2 linked regions of the Dongshaea marina genome follow. The protein of the gene in region 2 interacts with the protein of the main gene of each other region in a pairwise test. Links are inferred from orthologs where the notes say so. Each region holds a gene or a part of one and is shown on either strand. Other genes may lie near its edges. The genes, in order: pepT and tpiA.

Region 1 (11,819 bases), 890 kb from region 2 along the record:
CCCTGGCGGATGCGACTACATTGACCGAAGCCGGTTATGTGGGTGAGGATGTCGAGAACATCATCCAGAAGCTGCTGCAAAAGTGTGATTACGATGTAGAGAAGGCCCAGCGAGGCATCGTCTATATCGATGAGATCGATAAGATCTCACGCAAGTCCGATAACCCATCCATTACCCGTGATGTGTCGGGTGAAGGTGTTCAGCAGGCTCTGCTCAAGCTGATTGAGGGTACGGTTGCTTCGGTACCACCTCAGGGCGGACGTAAACACCCTCAGCAGGAGTTCCTGCAGGTTGATACCTCCAAGATCCTGTTCATTTGTGGTGGTGCTTTTGCCGGCTTGGATAAGGTGATTGAGCGTCGTGTGGCAACCGGAACCGGAATCGGTTTTGGTGCGGATGTTCGCTCCAAGGATGATCACAGCTCGCTGAGCGAGATTTTTGCTCAGGTAGAGCCAGAGGATCTGATCAAATATGGTCTGATCCCTGAGTTTATCGGGCGCCTGCCTGTGGTGACCACTCTGGGCGAGCTGGATGAAGAGGCCTTGGTTCAGATCCTCAAGGAGCCTAAGAATGCGTTGACCAAGCAGTATGGTGCGCTGATCGCTCTGGAAGGCGCTGAGTTGGAGTTTCGTGATGACGCGCTCAAGGCGATTGCCGCCAAGGCGATGGAGCGTAAGACCGGTGCTCGTGGCCTGCGCTCAATTGTGGAGGATATTCTGCTCGATACCATGTATGAGCTGCCATCCCAGGAGGATGTTGCCAAGGTGGTGATCGATGAGACTGTGGTGAACGGTGAGTCCGATCCCATCCTCATCTATGAGAGTAAAGAGCCCTCTGCAGCCAGTGGCGATTAATCCAGCCGTTTGACGGACAAAAAAGGAGCCATTGGCTCCTTTTTTTATGCCTGAGATCTGCGATTAATCGCTAACGCGCTCGGCGGTCAGGCGGGCGATCTCGACCAGGGTTGCGACTGTCTTGTGCATCGATTGCACCGAGATATACTCGTGTTTGCCGTGGAAGTTATGGCCGCCGGTAAAGATATTGGGGCAGGGAAGACCCATATAGGAGAGGCGAGATCCATCGGTTCCGCCACGGATCGGCACGATCTTAGGCTTAATATCCAGATTCTCCATCGCCTGGCGAGCGGTTTCTACGATATGCATGTGGGGCTCGACTTGGCTGCGCATATTGAAGTAGCTGTCTTCGAGGTGCAGGCTAAAACGCTCGACTCCTTCACTGCGGTTAAACTCTGCAACCATCTTCTCCATCAGCTGTTTACGTGCCGCAAACCCTTTCATCTCAAAGTCGCGAATGATGTAGGTCAGGGTGGTTTGCTCAACCGAGCCCGTGGTGCCGATCAGGTGGAAAAAGCCCTGGTAGCCTTCGGTGCACTCCGGAGTTTGCTCTGAGGGAAGCTCCAGGTGAAAGCGTGCAGCCAGGTGCTGGCTATTGACCATGATCCCTTTGGCTGTTCCCGGATGAACATTATTGCCGCGAATGATGACTGTAGCGGTGGCGGCGTTAAAATTTTCATACTCAAGCTCACCTAACTCCCCACCATCGACTGTATAGGCCCACTTTGCCGGGAAGCGGTCCATCGGGAAGTGATCGGCTCCACGGCCAATCTCCTCGTCCGGGGTAAAGCCAAGCAGGATAGGGCCATGCTCAATTTCCGGGTGCTGCTTAAGATAGCTGATGGCCTCGAGGATCTCACAGACACCGGCCTTGTTGTCGGCACCGAGCAATGTGGTTCCGTCTGTGGTGATCAGGGTATCTCCCAGGTAGTGGTTTAGTTCGGGAAACTCCTCAGGGGAAAGGATCTCACCACTGTCGCCTAAGGGGATCACCTGTCCCTGGTAGTTTTCGATGAGCTGCGCCTTCACATTGGCACCACTGAAATCCGGAGCAGTATCCAGGTGGGCGATAAAGCCGATAGTCGGGATCGATTTCTGACTGTTTGAGGGTAAACAGGCGGTCAGGTAGCCATTTTCGTCCAGGTTAATATCTTCAAGCTGCAGGCTCTTGAGTTGCTGCTCCAGATGGCGAGCCAGCTCAAGTTGACCCGGGGTGGAGGGGCAGTCGCTACACGCTTCATTAGACTGAGTATTGAAGGCGATCAATTCATAAAATCGTGAAACCAGGCTATCCATTTTTTTTCCATTCATGAAAGATTAGAAAGCTATCCTACCGCGGGGCAAGGGAGAGGTAAATTGCGATTTGACCCGGGATCTTTTGTTTAGAAAAGGATAACTAAATGGTTTTCTAGAATTATTTTATATAAATGTTACCGACTCTTGATGATTTTGTGCTTGACTTAGGGTTGTAGGAGTTTAACTCCGGTGAGCCTTGCCATGAGGGCAAGAGAGGATACAGGAACACTCATAGATATAGATATAGATATGGATTTTTTATGGCTAAATGCTCTGTAATTGATGCTGATGAATGCTTAAATCACAGTGCTTGCACCTTAACCTTGGATGATGAGCTCAGGGTCGTCGGCTGGGGAAGCCGGATCCGTGAGTTATTACCCGATGTTACTCAGGGTGCCTCTCTTGAAAGCCTTTTAGATCTCAAGACTCCCATGTGCGGGTTTGAGCCGGACAAATGGCGACTCCATTCCGGCGAGTGCTTCTGTTTTACCAGCAGGAATGATCCCAAGCTCTGTTTCGATGCCTACCCGGTTGCTTATGAACCCCAGGGGTGGCTGGTGATGATTGGGGTGCCCAATGAGCAAGGTACTTCAAAGGGGATTGTCAATCTTGAGGAGCAGATCCCGCCCTGCAAAGATAATGAGACTGAGTGTGAAGCCCTTGCAAAAGCGATGCAGCTCTTAGAGCAGCAGCAGGGGCGTCTCGAGCTCACCGAGACCCAGCACCGGCTGGTGAAGCGGGAGCTGGACCGCCTGCAACAGCATCTGGTGGAGTCGGAGAAGATGGCGATGTGTGGTGAGATGCTGGCCGGTTTCTCTCATGATCTGAAAACACCGCTCGGGGTCTGTATCGGGGCCGTCAGTGTGATTGAGGTGGCTCAGAAGAATTTCACCAAGGCACTGGGGCAGGGGCTGACTAAGTCGGTTCTCAATCAGTTTATGGAGACCTTGAGTGAATCACACGATATCTTGCAAAAGAATCTGCAGCGCTCGCTGCATCTTCTTGAAAACCTGAAACAACTCTCCTGGGATCAGTTTCATGACGAGCGTCGCCAGGTTGATCTCGGGAAATATACCGAGGAGCTGCTGGAGACCCTGCACCCTCTGTATCGTAAGAAGCAGATCGAGATCATCACCGAGTTGGATGTCGATGAAACCGTCGAGACCTATCCTGGTTCGTTCTCGCGGATCCTCTCCAATCTATTGATCAATGCGGTACGCCACGCTTTTGTCGATGACAGGGAGTCTAAGCAGATAGTGATTGCTCTTACGGTGGATCGACAGAATATTAGCCTCGAGGTTCGGGATAACGGGGTGGGGATCGCGCCCGATGTACTCCCGCATATTTTTGAGCCCTACTTTACCACCGCAGAGGATGATGGTGGAACCGGGCTTGGTTTGAACATAGTGCATCACCTGATTGAAGGCTTATCGGGTGAGGTGCGCTGTGAGAGTGTCCCGGGTGAGGGAACTTCTTTCTTTATCCGCTTCCCAACCGATCAACAATAACCAGGCTCTGTTGATGTTTCCAATTTAGAACCTGTTGCCCCTGAAAATGATCTGTTCGCGACGCGAGCTACGCGGTTCTAAATCAGTGGTGAGCAACAATGAACAGGCCTTATTTAGGCACAACCCGAAGAGCTGTGGCTATTTTTCCTCCCAGCAGCGTTATCGGATGCTTAGGTAGAGCAACTAGACCACACATCAACAGGCTTGCTGGATGAAAAAATTGCCAACTGCAGATCCTAAATAACAGCCAAAAAAAAGCCCAGCGAAGTAGATTGCTGGGCAAGGCTTAGTGCTTAATTGCAGTGGCATATATATAGAGTCCCCTAAGTTGTAGAAAGTTCCCACGACAATCATCTTTTTTAAAAAAATGTTGCTAAGTTCTGTCGGAGCTTTTGATTTGGCTCAAAATAGGAGAGGCCAGCGCTGCCTGAGAGTTTCGATTGCAGAGGGAGGTCGGGGGCAAGCGCAGGGCAGAGAGCCTACCCTGCGGTGAAAGAGGGGGATTAGAGCCCCATCTCCTGTTTGAGTTGAGTGCACCAGCTGGTGATCCGGCTCTGGGTTAACTCAGGTTGACGATCTTCGTCGATGCCCAGCCCAACAAACATATCATCGCTGATCTTTGCCTTGGACTCTTCGAACTCGTAGCTATCGGTCGACCAGTGACCGACGATCTTGGCGCCACGAGGTTCTATGATGTCGCGCAGGGTTCCCATCGCATCCAGGAAGTACTCTGCATAATCTTCCTGATCACCGCAACCAAAGATTGCTGCGGTCTTACCAGTGAAATCGATATTCTCAAGCTCGGGGAAAAAATCGTCCCAGTCAGCCTGGGCTTCACCATAATACCAGGTGGGAATGCCAAAGATCAGTGTATCAAACTGCTCAATATCTGCTTTGGTGCTCTTTGCGATGTCGTGGATCTCCACCACAGAGTCATCAAACTCTTTTTGGATCAACTCAGCTACCGCTTCGGTATTTCCTGTATCGCTTCCAAAAAACAGACCTATTTTTGCCATAATCAACTTTCACCTATTGTATGGGAGTCACTTATATTCAGATGGGTGTTATGCTCAGCAATCTGTTGCTCAAGCATTGAAACAATCAACTCACTACGGCTGATACTGTAGGCCTCAGCTAAACGGTTGAGCTGCTCGAAGATTGGCTGCTGGACTTTCAGTTCAATACGGCGCAAGCCCTTCTCTTTATCTCGTTTGAGCTGATTGCGCTTATTGATCTTCATCTGCATGGAGCGGGGATGAGGGTTGGTTCTGGGACGACCAGGACGTTTCTCATCTGCAAAAAGATCGATAGTGATCCGATCGCTTTGTTGTTTTGCCATAATGTTCCGCAGTGTAACCCGTTAGCTTCTCGAGGTTCGAGCGATTGTTCTTTTACCGACAGGGTTTTTCCACCCGAAACCGGCAATCCTTTTGCGAACCAAAGACTATATCATAGTTCCCGTTTGACTGTTAACCGCGCTGCAGAGGAACTCGCTGATTGTCCGGTTAAATAACCTGGGTTTTTCTGCGTGTAACCAGTGGCCGGTACCCAGGATTACTTTGGCTTGGGCGTTCGGAAACAGCCCGGCAATGGCTTGCTGATGGGCGGCCTGGATGTAGTCTGACTCTCCTCCCTTGATAAACAGGGTTGGTCCGGGATATTGGCTATCCTGTGACGGCCAGTCCATGATGTTTTGATAGTTAGCCTCAAGAGCGGCGCGGTTGAACTTCCACTGGCCGTAGCCACTTTTCAGAGTTAGGGATTTTAATAAAAACTGCCGGGTAGCGGGGCAGTCGAGTTGGGTCGAGAGAAGCTGTTCGGCCTGCTGACGACTGGATACCCGGGCCTGTTCGACCTGTTTGAGTGCTTTAAAGACGGCGCTATGGCGATCTTCTGTGTAGGGAACCGGGGCCATGTCTGCCACCATCAGGCTTAGGATCCTCTCAGGTGCGATGAGGGCAAGCTGCATCGCAACCTTGCCTCCCATCGAGTGGCCAAGCAGGTGGCATTGATTGAGCTCTAGTGTTTCGAGAAGTTTGAGGATGTCCTGGGCCATCGACGGATAGTCGTGGGTATCACTATGGGGGGAGTCACCATGGTTTCTGAGATCGACCGAGATCACCTGCATATCGGGCTCAAGATGTTTTGCGATTACGTTGAGATTGCCTCGATCGCCAAATAGTCCATGGAGTAACAGGATCGGCTGGCCTTGTCCCAGGATCCGATAAGAAAGTTGCATCATGTTTGTATCTTGTTGGTAGATTGTGTTTATTTTGCCTTGGCATCGGCGCAATGCCAAGGTTGGCGCATCTTTGCGCTATCGGCAGCCAGGATCGGCGCTCAATGCAAGGAGCACTTTCAGAGCGCATTGAGGCTGTGTATAATCGGCGCTGTTTCATCTGTTATTGGATTGGTCAGACGCATTATGAAAACTATTGAGGTCGATGACGAACTGTATTTTTACATAGCCAGTCAGACCCGTCATATCGGAGAAAGTGCATCCGACATCTTGCGCCGTTTGCTGCAGGCTCAGGCTCCGGTGGCGGCAACCACTCATGCCGGATCGCTAGCTCCGCAGGGTGCAGAGTCGGGTGAGCAGGCTATGGCACACCTTCCCTCGACGGGGGAGTTGTTAGCGAGTATTGATACCCAGAGTGAAGAGACATCGATCGCACGCTTTATGCGGATCCTAAGTTGTCTCTACCAGGATCAACAGCAGGCGTTTATCCGCGCTGCGGATATCCGGGGCCGTAAACGTGTCTATTTTTCCAGGAGCCAGGAGGAACTGTTGGCGACCGGAAAAACCACTAAGCCACGACCGATCCCGCAAACCCCTTACTGGGTGATCACCAACACCAACACGAGCCGGAAACGAAATATACTGATTCAGCTGATGGAGAATATGGGATACAACAAATCTCTGATCCAGGCTGTTTGCGACAGAATTTAGAATATCTTATTTGCTGGAAAAGGAAGACTATGGCACAACATCCACGTGCTGGGCAGCGCGCCCAGGTAGAAGATCTGACCAACATCCCAAGACTGGTTGCCGCCTATTACTATAATCAGCCCGATGCATCACAGGCTGAGCAAAAGGTAGCCTTTGGAACCTCTGGCCATCGCGGCAACTCATTTGCGAAATCCTTTAACGAAGCTCATATCCAGGCGGTCTCACAGGCGGTTGCAGAGTATCGCGCCTCAGAAGGAATTGAGGGACCCCTGTATATCGGCATGGATACTCATGCCCTGTCAGAGGCGGCTTTCGTCACTGCGGTTGAGGTCTTTGCAGCCAATGGCGTGAAGGTGCGGATCCAAAAGGGTCATGGCTATACCCCAACCCCGGTGATCTCTCATGCGATTTTGACCCATAACCGTAACGGGGCTGCCGATAAGGCCGATGGCATTGTGATCACTCCTTCTCACAATCCACCTCAGGATGGCGGCTATAAATATAATCCACCACACGGTGGCCCGGCCGAGGGTGAGATCACCAAACTGGTCGAGAACCGTGCCAATGCGCTGCTGGCAGATGGACTCAGCGGTGTGAAGCGGCTGCCTTATGAGGAGGCGCTGGCTTCTGAGTGGGTTGAAGAGTATGACTATGTCACCCCTTATGTGAATGACCTGGAGCAGGTGATCGATTTTGATGCGATCCGTAAGGCCAACATCCATCTGGGTGTTGATCCTCTGGGTGGCTCGGGCATTGCTTACTGGGATGTGATCGGCAAGCGTTATGGTCTGAATCTGGATGTGGTGAACTACCAGGTGGATCCATCCTTCTCCTTCATGACCCTGGATAAGGATGGTAAAATTCGCATGGACTGCTCCAGTCCCTATGCGATGGCCTCACTCATCGAACTCAAAGATAAGTTTGATATCGCGATCGGTAATGACCCTGACTACGATCGTCACGGCATAGTGACCAAGCAGGGCCTGATGAATCCGAATCACTACCTGGCGGTGGCGATCCATTACCTGTTCACCCACCGTAAAGGCTGGTCTGCCGATGCGGCCGTGGGTAAGACCCTGGTCTCTTCTTCAATGATTGACCGGGTGGCGAAATCGATCGGCCGTGAGCTCAAAGAGGTACCGGTAGGCTTTAAGTGGTTTGTGGATGGCCTGCTGGATGGAAGCTTTGGCTTTGGCGGTGAAGAGAGCGCCGGTGCCTCATTCCTGCGCAAGGATGGTACTGTCTGGACCACCGACAAGGATGGGATCATCCTGGGGCTGTTGGCAGCCGAGATCCTGGCGGTGACCGGTAAGGATCCACAGCAGTATTATGAGGAGCTGCAGCAGCAGTTTGGTTCACCTGTCTATCGCCGTATCGATGCTCCTGCCAATACCGAGCAGAAGGCGGTTCTGGCGGCGCTGAGCCCACAAATGGTTGAGGCTAAGACCCTGGCCGGAGAGCCGATTGTCGAGAAGCTGACCAAGGCATCGGGTAATGGTGCTGCCATCGGTGGCCTGAAAGTAGTAACCGAAAATGGCTGGTTTGCGGCGCGCCCATCGGGGACTGAGTCCATCTATAAGATCTACATGGAGAGCTTCCTGGGTGAAGATCATCTGGAGCAGATCCAGGCTGAAGCCCAGCAGATTGTCTCGGATACCCTGGCCAAAGCCGGCGTGTAGCCTAAGCTTGACCAAGATGCAGGGCCGCTCACTGAGCGGCCTTTTTTATGGGGAGTGCTCAGAGCCGCTCTTTGTGTCTGAAGGTGCGCTCAGGTGAACAGCGCAGTCGATCTCCAGCCTTGGGTACTGGATAATCATCTGCCAGCGCTGGTACAGCTCGCGCAGCTTTCCGGAGCAATAGAGATGCTCGAATCGCCGGTCAAATATCGCCCTGAGAGCTTTGCCCCGGGCGGTGTTAGCAAACAACCAGTATAGGCGGTCATATTTGATGACCTGCTTGCGATACAGGGAGGGATCCGGGACAGGCTTTATTGCATCCAGGGTCTGCTGCATCTGAATCACATTATCCAGGTAGTAGTCGGCCCGATCCTTGGTCACCAGCATTGCGGCCTTGATGCGGGACTTGGTTGGTTGCCCTCTGAGATAGCGAACCAGATCTTTTTCCATGTGCTGGGTATAGCCCAGGATCCAGCGGCCGGATAGCCCCTTGAGGCTCTCAAGACCCTGCCAGTTGGGGAGGGTGCTCTTTTTGAACCAGATCACCTCAATGTTTTCGATGATGGGATGCCTTGAGTAGAGGTAGCCGGGAGCCTTGAGCTCAGCCCCTGTCATATCTGCCTGTCCGGACTGAACTAATCTCAGGGCCCGGTTCCAGGGGACGTAGCTGCGCTTGATCCGGATATTTTGTGGAGCATAGATGGCCTCCAGCATCTGGTTATACAGGCCGCTGCCATCTTTATCGGTATAGCCTTGCCATTCCGGGGTGGCCCAGAGCGCAGAGCCGATCGTACTGGTTGCGTTTAGCTGACCAGCATAGAGCAGAAGCGACATCACCAGCATTGTGCCAATAATTTTGCTCCCCGGGTGCTGCTGGCGGCTCCTGTTTAGGTTGACCTTCATCGGCAGGTTTCCTTGTGAAGCAAGGGATCAGTTGCTGACGACCACGATCCCGGATTCGGTGACTGTATAGCCATTGCTCCGGTCATCATCATGGTTGTAGCCGATGCAGTCCCCATCTTCGATAATCACTCCCTCGTTAATGATTGCCCGCCTGATTTTGGCGGCCCGGCCGATGACGACTCCTTCGGCAAGAATCGAGTCCTCCACCAGGCTATAGCTGTGGATCATGCAGCGGGGTCCGAGGATGGAGCGGCGCACCAGGCCACCACTGGTGATACAGCCTCCGCATACATAGGAGTCCAGATTCTGACCGCGGCGGTGATCGTCATCAAAAACGGTTTTGGCCGGCGGGTCATTACTAAATCCTGAATAGATGGGCCACTGGTAATTGTAGAGATTGAGGTGAGGGGAGATATCGATGAGATCCATGTTGGCATCATAGTAGGAGTCAATGGTGCCCACATCTTTCCAGTAACCCCGCTCCTCGGGGTGCATCCCGGGATCAGGTTGTCATTAAAGTTATAGGCAAAGATCCGATCACTCTGGCGTAGCATCATGGGGATCACATGCATACCAAAATCCAGATCCTTGTGGTGCTGCTTGCCCTCCTTGAGGATGGAGATCAATTTTTCACGGGAGAAAATATAGTTGCCCATGGATGCAAGGCAGGTGGCCCGGCCCGGAATGGTGGCGGGGTTTTGCGGCTTTTCGCTAAAGGCGGTGACTCTGGACATGTTATCGACGGACAGGATCCCGAAGCGGCTGGCTTCTTCGATACCCACTTCGAGCGCCGCGATGCTGATATCCGCCTGAGAGCGGGTGTGGGCATCGATCATCTGGCGGATATCCATCTTATAGATATGATCGCCCCCGAAAATGGCAACGTAATCGGCATCTGAGGTTTCGATAAACCTCAGATAGTGGTTTATCGCATCTGCGGTGCCCTGAAACCAGGCCTCACTCTCACTGCTGGTTTCGGGAGAGATGGCATCGAAAAATTCGTCCATGCCGGTTCTTCGCCCCCAGGAGTCGCGGATATGCTTATTCAGGGTATAGGAGTGATATTGGGTCAGGATATAGACATTCTTGATCCCCGAGTTAAAGAAGTTGCTAAGCACGAAATCGATGATCTTGTACTGACCGCCAAACGCTACGCAGGGCTTTGATTTATTGCGGGTCAGGGGAATAAGGCGTGAGCCTTTTCCACCGGCGAGAACCATGCCTATTGTTTTTTTTGGAACCGCGGGCTTGTTGGTCATAACGATACTCCGTGGCTATGTGACGAACGCTGAGGATCCCTGAGCCTTAGCACAGAAAACACCCACTGTCTGCTTAAAGCGTAATACCTCAGGCCCTGGTTAACCAACTGGATGATAGAGCTCAAGGGAGGGGGAGATAAAGGCCAAAGTAAAAAAGCCGCCCTGAGGCGGCTTTTGATTGAGTCGTTAGCCCGCTTTAAACTACATGGCAGGCTTCCAGGCTCCAGATGTAGTTCACATAGTCTTCAATGGAGCGATCCGAGTTAAACTTACCGACGCTGGTGGCGTTGATGATCGCCATCTTCGCCCAGCGCTTCGGATCCCGGTACGCCTTATCCAGAGCGGTCTGTGCCTTACAGTAGCTCTCAAAGTCCGCCAGAACCAGGTAGGGGTCGCCGCCATCGAGCAGGCTTTGCTTGATGGGGGAGAGCTCTCCCGGATGACCCGGAGTGAAGAAGTCACTATCCAGCCAGTCGATGACCGCCTTGAGCTCACTATTCGCGTAGTAGTAATCCTGAGGGTGGTAACCCTTGGCCTTCAGGGCCCGGACCTCATCCACCGTCAGGCCGAAGATGAAGATGTTGTCATCGCCCACCTCTTCGGCGATCTCAATGTTCGCTCCATCCAGGGTACCCACGGTGACCGCACCGTTGAGGGCCAGTTTCATGTTACCGGTTCCGGATGCCTCCTTACCTGCGGTCGAGATCTGCTCTGAGACATCGGCGGCCGGGATCATCTTCTCAGCCAGGGTGACGCGGTAGTTGGGCAGGAACACAACTTTCAGCTTATCTTTGATCCGCTTGTCGTTGTTAACCCGCTCGGCAACCCGATTGATGGCATAGATGATGTTCTTGGCCAGGGAGTAGCTTGGAGCCGCCTTAGCACCAAACAGGAACACCCTTGGATGCATCTCATAATCGGGATCCGCCAGCAGGCGACGATACAGCGCCATGATATGCAACAGGTTGAGGTGCTGTCGCTTGTACTCATGGAGTCGCTTGATCTGGATATCGAAGATCGCATCCGGGCTCACGGTGACGCCTGTCTCCTCGAGGATCACCTTTGCCAGACGCTCTTTGTTGCTGCGCTTGATGTCCATAAAGCGTTTTTGCAGGTCCGCATCACCAGCTTTGGGAGCTATCTCCTTGAGCTTATCCAGGTTGACCGGCCAGTCATCACCCACCTCCTGGGTAAAGAGCTCGGCCAGAGCCGGGTTACAGGAGAGCAGCCAGCGTCGAGGGGTGATTCCGTTGGTTACATTACACAGCTTATCCGGATACAGGGCATCAAACTCGGGGAACAGCTCCGCCTTGACCAGCTTGGAGTGGATCTCGGCAACCCCGTTGACCTTGGCGGAAGAAACCACGCACAGG
Region 2 (11,788 bases):
TTATATGAAGGAGCGGAGTAAAATTTCAAGAGCCTTGCAGGTGAGCGAGCATCCTTAAATCAGTTATTTCCTCTAAGGCTGGCGTCGCTGTTTTCTGACTTCTGTAATTTATGAGGTGACTCTTTAGTTGCTGGCCCAGACGTAGGCAGTATGTCGTGGCACATCGCCTTCGACACGTTTTTTCTGAAGGTATCCTCCTAGGAGCGCGCAGCCTGTGGTATTTGGGTGGAGCCAGACACATCCCTCCCGATACCTTTATCTAAATCAGCTAGCCATTGAGCTCAGGTCTCATTAAGTCCGAACCCATTGGTGTATAACACAAGAAACTTTTGTCATCAGAGGTTTTATATTGGTTCCTTTTATTTTGCTTGCTATCACAGGCCTGTTATGCGGCTTTTTTTCCGGGCTGCTTGGACTTGGGGGAGCCATGGTCGGGATCCCCTTGTTGGTTGTTATCTTACCTATGCTCACTATTCCACAAGGGGCCGTGATGCATTTTGCGGTTGCTACCTGCCTGGGAGGGGTATTGCTGAACTCTATCAGCTCGAGCTGGAATAGAGCCTCCGGTGGTGATCTACAGCTTCAGACAACCAGGCGGTTGGTGATTGGGGTTGCTGTGGGTGGAGTCCTGGGCAGCTGGTTGGGGGTCCATATCTCTGGTTATTATCTGAAGTGTTTTTTTATCTGTTTTACCCTGCTGGTGCTGGGAAAATCAGTGCTCAGTAAGCTGGGTAGAGGCAAAGAGCATAGGCACAGATTGCCTCATGTGTTACCAGGCAACTTACTTGGGCTTGTTGCAGGATTTTTTGGCTCTATGAGTGGTGGAGGGACAGCATTGTTTGTGAATCCTTTCCTTAAGTTTCATGGGATAAGCATGCGCCAATCAGCGGCTCAGGCTTCAATACTTTCGGCGGTAACGGCTTTTACTGCACTGTTAAATTACGTATTTGTAGAGCAGACTCTGGCGCCTCAGGTGCATTACGCCCTTGGCTATATTTTTGTTCCCGCTGTTTTGATGATTGCAGTGGGTGGGTTTCTTGGTAGTCGAGTCGGGGTGAACCTCAGCCATAAGATAAGTGATAAGCATACCTATAGCCTGTTCCTGCTGGTAATTGCAGCCAATCTTGCGATTATGGTGAACCAGCTGTTGTAAATTTAGCTTTACCGGTGGACAAAGATAACAGGGATGTTTCCCGGGATTTACCTTGCTCTCCCTGCTCAATCGATTCACAATAAAAAGTTTCGGGTGGGGCAGTTGGAGTGAGGATGGAGCGGCAGTTTGAGTTAACCAGTCAGTTTGAGCCGGCAGGCGATCAGCCCGGGGCGATCGCGCGTTTGTGTGAGGGGATGGATAATGGCCTGGCCCACCAAACCCTGTTGGGGGTGACGGGATCGGGAAAGACCTTCACCATGGCCAATGTGATTGCCAATCTCGGGCGCCCGACCATGATCCTGGCTCCCAATAAGACACTGGCGGCCCAGCTCTACGGTGAGATGAAAGAGTTCTTTCCGCGCAATGCGGTGGAATATTTTGTCTCTTATTATGACTACTATCAGCCGGAAGCTTACGTCCCCAGCAGCGACACCTTTATTGAAAAAGATGCCTCGGTGAATGATCACATTGAGCAGATGCGTTTGTCCGCCACTAAGGCGCTGCTGGAGCGCCGTGATGTGGTGATCGTGGCTTCGGTCTCAGCGATTTATGGTCTGGGGGATCCGGACTCCTATCTGAAAATGATGCTGCACCTGAGGGTCGGGGATACGTTGGAGCAGCGGCAGATGCTCAGGCGTCTGGCTGAGCTTCAATACAAGCGAAATGACACCGCCTTTGAGCGGGGCACCTTCAGGGTACGCGGTGAGGTGATTGATATCTTCCCGGCAGAATCGGAACGTGAAGCGGTGCGGATTGAGCTTTTTGACGATGAGATAGAGCAGCTCAGCCTGTTTGATCCCCTGACCGGTAAGGTGGAGCAGAAGATTGCCCGCTTTACTATCTACCCTAAGACCCACTATGTGACCCCCGTGACACGATCTTAAATGCCATCGAGTCAATTAAGGAGGAGCTTGCCGAGCGCCGTCAGCAGCTTCTATCGGCCAACAAGCTGGTTGAGGAGCAACGTCTTCGGGAGCGTACCCAGTATGATATTGAGATGATGCAGGAGCTTGGTTATTGCTCCGGAATTGAGAACTACTCACGCTATCTCTCTGGCCGGGCTCCCGGCGAGCCACCACCGACCCTGTTTGATTACCTTCCCGATGATGGGCTTCTCATCATTGATGAATCCCATGTGACCGTACCTCAGCTGGGAGCCATGTATAAGGGGGATCGCTCACGTAAAGAGACCCTGGTTGAATACGGCTTTCGCCTGCCTTCGGCTCTGGATAACCGGCCGATGCGCTTTGAAGAGTTCGAGGCCCAGATGCCCCAGGCGGTGTTTGTGTCGGCGACACCGGGCCCCTATGAGATGGAGCTCAGTGGTGATGAGGTCATTGAGCAGCTGATCCGTCCTACCGGGCTGTTGGATCCTCAAATCGAGGTTCGACCGGCATCGACCCAGGTGGACGATCTGCTCTCCGAGATCCGAATCCGGGTGGAGTGTGATGAGCGGGTACTGGTAACCACATTGACCAAAAGAATGGCAGAAGATCTCACCGAGTATCTGGCCGAGCATGGTGTGAGGGTGCGTTATCTTCATTCAGACATAGAGACGGTGGAGCGGGTTGAGATCATTCGCGATCTCAGGCTGGGTCACTTTGATGTACTGGTTGGGATCAACCTGCTCCGTGAAGGCTTGGATATGCCGGAGGTTTCGCTGGTGGGGATCTTTGATGCGGATAAGGAGGGCTTTTTGCGCTCGACCCGCTCATTGATCCAGACCATTGGCCGGGCGGCCCGTAACATCAATGGTAAGGTGATCCTCTATGCCGACCGTGTGACCGATTCGATGCGCCAATCGATGGATGAGACGGATCGCCGTCGTGAATTGCAGCAAGCCTATAATGACGAGCATGGAATCACCCCCAAAGGGCTCAACAAGCGGGTCACCGATGTGATGGATGTCGGCGACTCCAGCGATGAGGCTCGCGCTAAAAAAGAGAGTGCCAGCGCCATGGGACGTTACCGGCAGATGCCTGCCAATAAACTACTGGCCGAAATCGATAAACTGGAGCGGCAGATGTTTGAACATGCCAAGCTGTTGGAGTTTGAGCAGGCTGCGGCCCTGCGTGACCAGGTGCAGCAGCTGCAGAAGCTGGTGATCCGAAATAGCTAGTACTGTTAGGCTCTGATGACGTAACTTATGTCAAAGAGCCTAAGCTTCTTATCTCAGTGCTATGATTTTCAGCTTTGCTGAATAATCGCTGGCGTGTTGGCAGCACATTACTTTTGTATCGCCAAAAGTAATCAAAAACTCGCCTCGTACTGTGAATTTATCAACCCTGATAAACCTCTCCAGCTCGATGATGACCACCCTCGGTCATCTCTCCCAGTTCAGCATCCTGCTTCTCGTTCTATTACCCTGGGGGTACTTTCACCCTATCTCGCGTTACCTTGCTCTGGGAGCAACTTCACTCCTCCACAGAACTACGCAGCTCGACATCCGGTCTCGAAAAAAGAACGTTGAACGACTAGCCTCGGCTCTCAGTGACGGGGGAGGGACGCGGCCAGATATTTTTGCCGCATATCAGAATTGTTGATCATGAGCCAAGCTGCGAGCCTTAAGTTCAACAGCATGGATAGCGGGTGAGCAGCTCCTAATTGACTCAGCTCTATCGAGCTATAAATCCAGGCTGAATCAAACGACACTTAGAGCATTTTTGACTTAATCAGGGTCGCTATTCGTCCCATCAAATTCAAGCGCAGCTTTGAGCTTTGTTAAGCTGACCTTCTGCAGCAAGGATGCTGCAGTAGAGCAACATGGATGTGACTTGCGTGTCAGCATTCAAAGTCGAAGCGGCTCGTATGGAGAGTGAACCCATTTATCCGGAAAATGCTCTAGCCTGCACCTTAACGCAGGAAGTTTGCTATCCAGTCGAGCACCCTTTCACAATCAAGCCTTGGGTTGGCCAGAGAAGCCAGGCCTCGCTCACGTTGCTCCGGGGTGAGTTTATCTGAAAGCTTATCAAGCAGGATCTCAAGATAGGCCGGATCAAACTCCGGGTGTCCCTGGATCCCGAGGATCTGATTGCGATATTCATAGATAAAGTGGGGGCAGCATTCGCCTTGGGCAAGGAGACTGGCTTCCTGAGGCAGCTTTTGTACCTGATCCTGATGGGCCACCGGCAGAGTCAGGGTTTCAACATCGCCTGACATCCAGGGGCGACTTGCCAGCAATTGATAATGCTGGACGCCCAGTTGCCAGCCACACTCGGAAGGGGCAACCCGGCCTCCGAGGGCCTGGGCCAGTAGCTGGTGGCCAAAGCAGACACCGACCATCTTGTGACCAGCATTGATAGCCTCCTCGACAAAACGACTCAGGGCACTGATCCAGGGGATATCACCATAGGCATCATAGCGACTCCCGGTTAGGAGCCAGGCATCACACTCGCTTAGGCTAGAGGGCAACTCACCGTCAATCGCCCGGTAGCTTGAATAAGTCCAGCCAGCCAGGCGCGGCTTGAGGCATTTAATAAAGCGTTCGGAGTAGTAATCCCCATAATTACTCTCTCGATCATCAATATGATCACAATCTAAGATCCCAAGACGCATCGGCTCCTCCTTAGCGATTTGACACCTCTCATATGTATCAGGCTTAAAGCATCAGGTATAGAGGAGAAGTACTATTTGTGTGCTGACAGCTGGATATTTAGGCACTCTGGACCAGGATGCTGATCATGGCAATACTACACAGGCTTATGGTGGCATAGTGAAGAAGCTTGGGAGAGATCCGCTCTACCACCAGATAGGCGAGAGCGTTGCCTAATAGTGCTGGGGGGATCAAGGCCAGTCCCCACAGAGCAAGTTTGCCATCGAAATGGCCGGTATAACTGAGCATCAGAAGTGACAGCACACAGCTGATAAAAAAGAAGCTGGCCAGATTGGCACGAATGGCATTGGCTTGCTCCGATTGCATCACCAGCGCCATAGGAGGGCCGCCAATCGAGGTGCTGGTTCCCATCACACCCGAGAGAAATCCGGCGATCCCCATGTTAAGCGGGGTGGCCTTGACCGAAAGGCGCAGCAGGCTTATTGCCACCCCAATGCCAATCATCAGGGCGATCATCAGGCCGAGCATGCGTTGTGAGACTACCGTCAGCAGTAGACCCCCGACGATCGTCCCGGGAATTCTCCAGCCAATGGCACAATAGAGCCCCTTCATCGACAGGGCGTGGCGAAATCGCCAGATATTCAGGGCACAGCTGGCCAGGGCCGCACAGATCAGTGGGGCAGGGATCAACTGTGGATCAAGATAAAAGAGCACAGGCGCGGCGACGATTGCCATACCAAAGCCGATGGCACTTTGAATAAAGGCGCCGAGCAGAGTGATGAGGCTGGCGATGAGCAGCAGCTGTGGATCAGGCATATCCGAGTCTCACAACGGGGGATGACCCAGTATAGTGAAAATGCTTGGGGGAATATAGGCTCTGTTGACGTTTCCTGGCCTGAAAACGTCAACAGAGCATAGGCCCGGCCCAGGCCGGGCCTATGGATCAGAACAGTACGGTTGAGAGCTGATAGAGCTCTTCGTTGAAGGGGCGCTTCATGTTCTCCAGGCAATCGATAATGTCATGGTGAACCAGCTTGTTATGTTGCAAGCCAACGCAGCGACCGCCCTGGCCCTCCAGTAGGAGCTGAACCGCAAAGGCACCCATACGGCTTGCCATGATCCGATCGCGGGCTGTTGGAGTTCCACCTCGCTGGATATGCCCCAGGATGGTTGAGCGGGTTTCACGGCCGGTGGCCGATTCAATCTCTTTGGCCAGTTCATTGACATCGGTGATGTGCTCACAGATGGCGATAATGACGTGCTTTTTGCCCTTGTGGATCCCGTTATCGATCTGGCGGATCAGGCTCTCTTTATCCAGTCCGCGCTCTGGAACCACCACATATTCGGCACCAGAGGCTACGGCAGCGCTCATGGTAAGATCGCCACAGTAGCGACCCATGATCTCAATGATTGAGATCCGGTTATGGGAAGATGAGGTATCGCGCAGGCGATCGGCCGCATCAACCACCACGTTCAGGGCAGTGTCGAAGCCGATGGTGTAGTCGGTGCCTGCGATGTCATTATCTATGGTTCCGGGCAGACCGATACAGGGGTAACCCATCTCGGTCAGTTTCTTCGCCCCCATGTAGGAGCCATCACCACCGATCACCACCAGAGCATCAATGCCATGCTTCTTCAGGTTATCGATCGCCTCTAGGCGTACCTTTTCTTCTTTGAATTCAGGAAAGCGGGCTGAGCCCAGGAAGGTACCACCACGATTGATCACGTCTGAGACGCTGTGGCGGCCGAGTTTAACGATATTATCCTCATGCAGACCCTGGTAGCCTTCATAGACACCGTAAACTTCCAGATCATTATGCAGAGCTGTGCGAACAACGGAACGAACCGCTGCATTCATTCCTGGCGCGTCACCGCCACTGGTTAGGATTCCAATTTTCTTAACCATAGTGTGCCTCTAAATGTTTTGATTTATAAGTTGTAAAAAGCTGTTTGCTCACGATCTCCATCCAGAGCATAAATTCTTTCACTGACTAAAAAATGAGTTCTAGTTGTGAGTATATGTCGCAGTGAGATTTTGTGTGTATTTTACGAGTGAACTCACCTGTTGCGACAGTTACAAACTGTTTCAGTGCCGACTCTGTTGCTGCTTCTGGCTGTTTTTTATCTTATTTCTGCATTCGGTCCACTGGTTCCGGTTGAAGAGCATAGCAAAAAAATCACGATTTGCATTGAGTTATAAAAAAAATGGAGCCCGGCGGGGCTCCATTATGGCTTGCACTTATGGGCAGCAGATTACTTCGCACCTTCGATGATGCTGGCAAACTCATCTGCCTGCAGGGAAGCACCACCAACCAGGGCCCCGTCGATATCTTCCATACCGAACAGGCCTTTGGCGTTTGCTCCCTTCACCGAGCCACCATAGAGGATCTGAACCTTAGCGGCGATCTCAGCGTTGAAACCTTTCAGATAGTTACGGATGTGGGCGTGAACGTTCTGAGCGATCTCAGGAGTCGCGGTCTTGCCGGTGCCGATAGCCCAGACAGGCTCGTAGGCGATGACGGCATCAGCCAGAGACTCAACGCCATTGCGATCGATAACCGCTTTGAGCTGAGTTTCAACCACCTGGTTGGTTTGACCTGCTTCAAACTGCTCCAGAGTTTCACCGATACACAGAACAGGCAGCAGACCACCTTTTTGTACTGCCGCATATTTTTCAGCAATAACCTGATCGCTTTCAGCATGCAGGGTACGGCGCTCACTGTGGCCAACTAAGGCATAAGTACAGCCGAACTCTTTGAGCGTGACAGGGGAGTTTTCACCGGTGAAGGCACCGTTTTCATGAATATCGGCGTCTTGAGAGCCAAACTTGATTGCAGTTCCCTGGGTCAGACGTTCAACCTGATCGAGAAAAACTGCCGGAGGGCAAACAGCAACGGTGACATTACTTGCATTTGCTGCGGGATCAACCAGTCCCTTGATCAGCGCTTCTACAGAGGCCTTGGTGCCGTTTAGCTTCCAATTTCCCATAACCAATGGTTGTCTCATGTGACTATCCTCGTTAATGGTCTAAACTGGGCCCATTATAAGAGCCCAGGCGATTGGGTCAAATAGATCCCGTCGTTACCGAATGAAACAGATTGTTGCCCCTGTGGAACAGTTGGGTGATATCTAACCAGACAATTCCGATCCATTCATGAATGGCGACTCTTGAGCGGTATAAAAAGCGTGCGTCGGGTAGTTTATCCCACAGGGGAAGCGGGTAGGGTGCTTGTTTGGCCAGATACCAGGTCGGAGCAGGAATCGGCTTCACTCCGGCATGATGAAACATCTGGATCGCTCTTGGCATATGCGATGCGGAGGTCACCAGGGCGGTCGGTTGGCCCTGGATCATTGGCGCAATATGCAGCGCTTCTTCTGCGGTATCTTTGTTGTTTTCAAACAAAATAAGCTGGCTGCGTGGAACTCCGAGTGAGTGAGCCATGTTGGCGTTGATTTTTGCCTCGCTCACCGGATCGCTAAAGGCGGCACCCGATAAAATAATTTTTGCTTGCGGATTATTGCGCCAGATCTGAACCGCTTCCATCACCCGGGCCCTGGATGCATCCGAGGAGCGGCTCAATGCCGGAATATTGGGATCACTGACATGGCCTGCGCCGAGGACCAGGATATAACTCAGGGGATTGGCCTGTTGCACAAATGCCGGGTATTGCTGTTCCAGCGGGCGCAGCAGCAGGTTACTTACCGGCTGAGTTCCAAGCAGGGCGAGCTCCACAAAGGCCAGGATGATACACAGGGCTCCCAGGGTTTTCTTACGCCTGAGCCAAAGAAACAGCAAGCCAATCAAGATCAGAAACAGGGCGAAAGGGAGTGGCATCAGCAGGGTGCCGATCAGTTTTTTGAGCCAGAACATTTGAGCCTATCGGGGTCATGATTTTTATCCTGGAGGTGATTATGTCAGAATAGGCCCCCTTAATGAAGTACTTCTGAATAAAATGCCTAAAGATCAATGTTTTGATGGAATTGCACACAAATTTTCCAAGAATATTTATGGCTCTGTAAAAGGCGAGATCCGAACCCGGGTGGTGTGGCAAGACCTTCAGAAAATTTTAAACCAGGCTACCAGAACCCGCCCTCTTCGTGTTCTGGATGCTGGGGGCGGCTTTGGGTATTTCTCACAAAAGCTGGCGACTTTGGGTCATCAGGTGGTGCTCTGTGATCTGTCGGCAGAGATGCTGGATCTCGCTCGCCAGCAGATTGAAGCGGCGGGCCTGTGCGAGCGGATCACCCTGCTGCATTGCGGGATCCAGGAGCTTGGAGAACACCTGAAGCAGCCCTTTGATCTGGTGCTGTGCCATGCGGTTCTTGAGTGGCTCGCAGATCCCGAAACAACCCTCGAATATCTTTATCCTTTTGTAAAAGAGGGAGGGGATCTTTCATTGCTGTTCTATAACCGGGATGGTTTGTTGTATCACAGCTTGCTGATGGGACACTTTGACTACATCGAACGAGGCCTTAAGACCCGTAAGACTCAAAAGCTTACGCCGAATAATCCACAACGTCCCCAGGATGTTGCAAGCTGGCTTGAGGGAGCTGGCTTTACGATCTCAGGTAAGACCGGGGTTCGGGTGATCTACGATTATATGCGCCACCCTGAGGTTGGGCGTGAGCAATCCGAGACACTGTTTGAGATGGAGCTGCGCTATTGTCGGGAGGAACCATACGCATCCCTAGGGCGCTATATGCACTTTATGGCTAAAAAAAGTTAGAAGCTAGAGCGTTTTCCGAGTAAACCGGTTCATTTCATGAAAGCAGCTTTGACTTTGATCGCTGACTCGCAAGTCACATCCATGTTGCTCTACTGCAGCGATTATCCTCCCTGATAATCTTTTCCAGTTCAGCCTCCCTGCTTCTCGCTACCTTGCATTGCAACTCCGCCCTTGCTGCGGAAGGTCAGCTTAACAAAGCTCAAAGCAGCACTTGAACTTGAGCGTCGCGAATAACGACCCGGATTAAACCAAAAATGCTCTAGTGCGCCCTTGCTGAAAGGGTGGTGCCATTATGATTGCCATGCTTATGCCTGAATAACGCATAATGATTCAAAAATAACAATGGCTGTGGTATTTTCCCTGTGGTTTTTGGTGTTTTTCGAAAGAAAATACTTAATTTTGCCCAGGGAACCTTATGATTGAACACTACATCTCGTTTAGCTTGTCAGCCTTTGTCGCCCTGTTTGCGATGATCAACCCTTTGGCAACGGCTCCCATTTTTCTAGGATTGACCGGTCACCTGCAGCGGCCTTTAAAAAACAGGATCGCAACCCAGTCAATCGTGATCGGTTTTGTGTTAGTTGCCCTGTTTTGTGTATTAGGCAACCTTATCTTTACTCTATTTGGTATCACCTTGCCCGCATTTCGTATCGTAGGTGGACTGCTGATCATTATGTGTGGTTTCCAGTTGCTCAATGGCCAAGACAATTCGGTGGCTGTGCCCAGCCATGAGGATAGCGAAGAGAGTCTCAATAGTGCGCTGAGTATTGCGCTCTTTCCTCTGGCGACGCCTGTGATTGGTGGCCCAGGGGCGATTGCCGTGGCGATGAGCTATTCGGCAGATGCCGGGATCGTGGGAGTGACCTGTACCATCGCCTCATTTGCCGTGGCCTGTTTTATCACCTGGCTGGTGTTTCGCTTTAGTACCGAAGTGGTTCGCTTTATTGGTAAGGGAGCGATTAAACTCATCAGTCGGATGATGGGGCTGATCCTGGCAGTGATGGGGATGCAGATGTTGATCGTTGGGATCCATGGCGCATATATGCTGTTTCCAAATCTTCCCTGATTATCTTGTGAAAAAGCCTTAACCAGGATCAGGGAATATAATCGCTCCTTATAGGTTAAGGCTTTCCCTATCGTAACATCTCTTCATACCTTAATTTTGTTTCAGGATAACCCACTGTGGGCGATCCGGTTTGATCTCTCCGGCACTGGCGATGGTATCCGGACTGGTTTTTTTCACCTTATAGCCACACTGTAACAGGACTCCACTTTCACCGGCCTGGATCACTGAGCCAACAGAGTAGGGTTGCCCTTTATAAAGACACATATCCTTAAGATCGGGTCGGTTGACCAATGAGCTGATATCACCCTCAAGCTTGATCTGATTTGCCACCGCGCTGCATGTAACAAGGCTTACACTCAGCAGGAGAGGGGTTAAGAGTTTTTTCATGATATGGCTCCCGGGGAGGATGTTGAACTATGGCTTGCGGCATGTCGGTTGTAAATAACCCGATTCCGACCGCTATTCTTAGCTGCGTAGAGGGCTGTATCGGCGGCGCTGATCAGGGTATCAACCGTTAAGGGCTTAAGATCGGTCAGGGAGGCGACACCAACACTAATCGTCACCCCGATAGCTTGTCCCTGATAGGTAATTTGCATCTCTTCTACGCTGTGTCGAAGCTTTTCTGCGGCTTGCAGTGCCTGCTCTATATCGGTTTCTGGTAAGTAGATCATAAACTCTTCACCACCATAACGTGCCAGGATATCACTTTGGCGAAGTAACTTTTTGCAGTTTTGGCAAACGGCAATCAGTACTTCATCTCCCGCCTGATGCCCAAAGCTGTCATTCACTCTCTTAAAATGGTCAAGATCAAACAGGATCACACAGGAGGGGTGCTGGTATCGCTGGTATTTTTTGATCTCCCACTCAAGAAAATTGGTAAAGTAGCGACGGTTATAGATCCGGGTTAGCTCATCATTACTCGCCAGTTGCAGCAGTGTCTCCTCATAAAGCTTTCTTTCTCTTAGCCGGTGACGGACTACCAGTAGTACCAGAATAATCATCAACAGAATGATTCCCGACAGTATATACAAGAGATTATTGGAGCGCTTAACCAGTTGATCCAGGGATGCCTTGCTGGTGGTGATATTGTAGTAGAGCTCGAAAGCTCCTAAAAACTGCCCCTGGCGCATGATCGGGATATAGGTTTCGATGACATCACTGGTTACTCGTTCCCCCTCCAGGCTGGGGGACTCTTTTTTCACGACCTTGCTATAACTTTGGCCTTTGGCGACTTTCTGATGAAAGTAATCGTGGCGGTTAAAAGTTCCAATATCCCGCTGATGCGAGGA

Evidence for each region.
Region 1: the proteins of tpiA (region 2) and pepT interact in binary tests that used the Escherichia coli proteins (3 or more experiments, as listed by UniProt). The link is inferred for Dongshaea marina from one-to-one orthologs.

What each region holds. Positions count from the first base shown.
Region 1 is NZ_CP028897.1:1,719,559-1,731,377, forward strand. The notes cover bases 35-2,908. They hold pepT (peptidase T), read right to left. Parts: upstream 2,151-2,908; coding sequence 918-2,150; downstream 35-917. Other genes in these bases: clpX (ATP-dependent protease ATP-binding subunit ClpX), read left to right, coding at 35-854; DB847_RS08385 (sensor histidine kinase), read left to right, coding at 2,411-2,908. In the rest of the region: more of clpX, read left to right, coding at 1-34; more of DB847_RS08385, read left to right, coding at 2,909-3,658; flavodoxin FldA, read right to left, coding at 4,162-4,674; ybfE (LexA regulated protein), read right to left, coding at 4,677-4,997; DB847_RS08400 (alpha/beta fold hydrolase), read right to left, coding at 5,103-5,897; replication initiation negative regulator SeqA, read left to right, coding at 6,084-6,608; pgm (phosphoglucomutase (alpha-D-glucose-1,6-bisphosphate-dependent)), read left to right, coding at 6,638-8,287; DB847_RS08415 (substrate-binding periplasmic protein), read right to left, coding at 8,333-9,187; DB847_RS24885 (GlgC family sugar phosphate nucleotidyltransferase), read right to left, coding at 9,215-9,490; DB847_RS08420 (sugar phosphate nucleotidyltransferase), read right to left, coding at 9,412-10,446; DB847_RS08425 (glycogen/starch/alpha-glucan phosphorylase), read right to left, coding at 10,643-11,819. UniProt on the Escherichia coli protein: Cleaves the N-terminal amino acid of tripeptides.
Region 2 is NZ_CP028897.1:2,606,990-2,618,777, reverse strand. What follows is about bases 5,837-8,679. They hold tpiA (triose-phosphate isomerase), read right to left. Parts: upstream 7,713-8,679; coding sequence 6,960-7,712; downstream 5,837-6,959. Other genes in these bases: DB847_RS12495 (methyltransferase domain-containing protein), read left to right, coding at 8,660-8,679; elyC (envelope biogenesis factor ElyC), read right to left, coding at 7,771-8,577; pfkA (6-phosphofructokinase), read right to left, coding at 5,837-6,612. In the rest of the region: DB847_RS12535 (hypothetical protein), read left to right, coding at 1-58; DB847_RS12530 (sulfite exporter TauE/SafE family protein), read left to right, coding at 350-1,153; DB847_RS12520 (glutamine amidotransferase-related protein), read right to left, coding at 4,007-4,708; DB847_RS12515 (sulfite exporter TauE/SafE family protein), read right to left, coding at 4,806-5,522; more of pfkA, read right to left, coding at 5,650-5,836; more of DB847_RS12495, read left to right, coding at 8,680-9,433; DB847_RS12490 (MarC family protein), read left to right, coding at 9,849-10,499; DB847_RS12485 (DUF1496 domain-containing protein), read right to left, coding at 10,590-10,886; DB847_RS12480 (GGDEF domain-containing protein), read right to left, coding at 10,883-11,788. UniProt on the Escherichia coli protein: Involved in the gluconeogenesis. Catalyzes stereospecifically the conversion of dihydroxyacetone phosphate (DHAP) to D-glyceraldehyde-3-phosphate (G3P).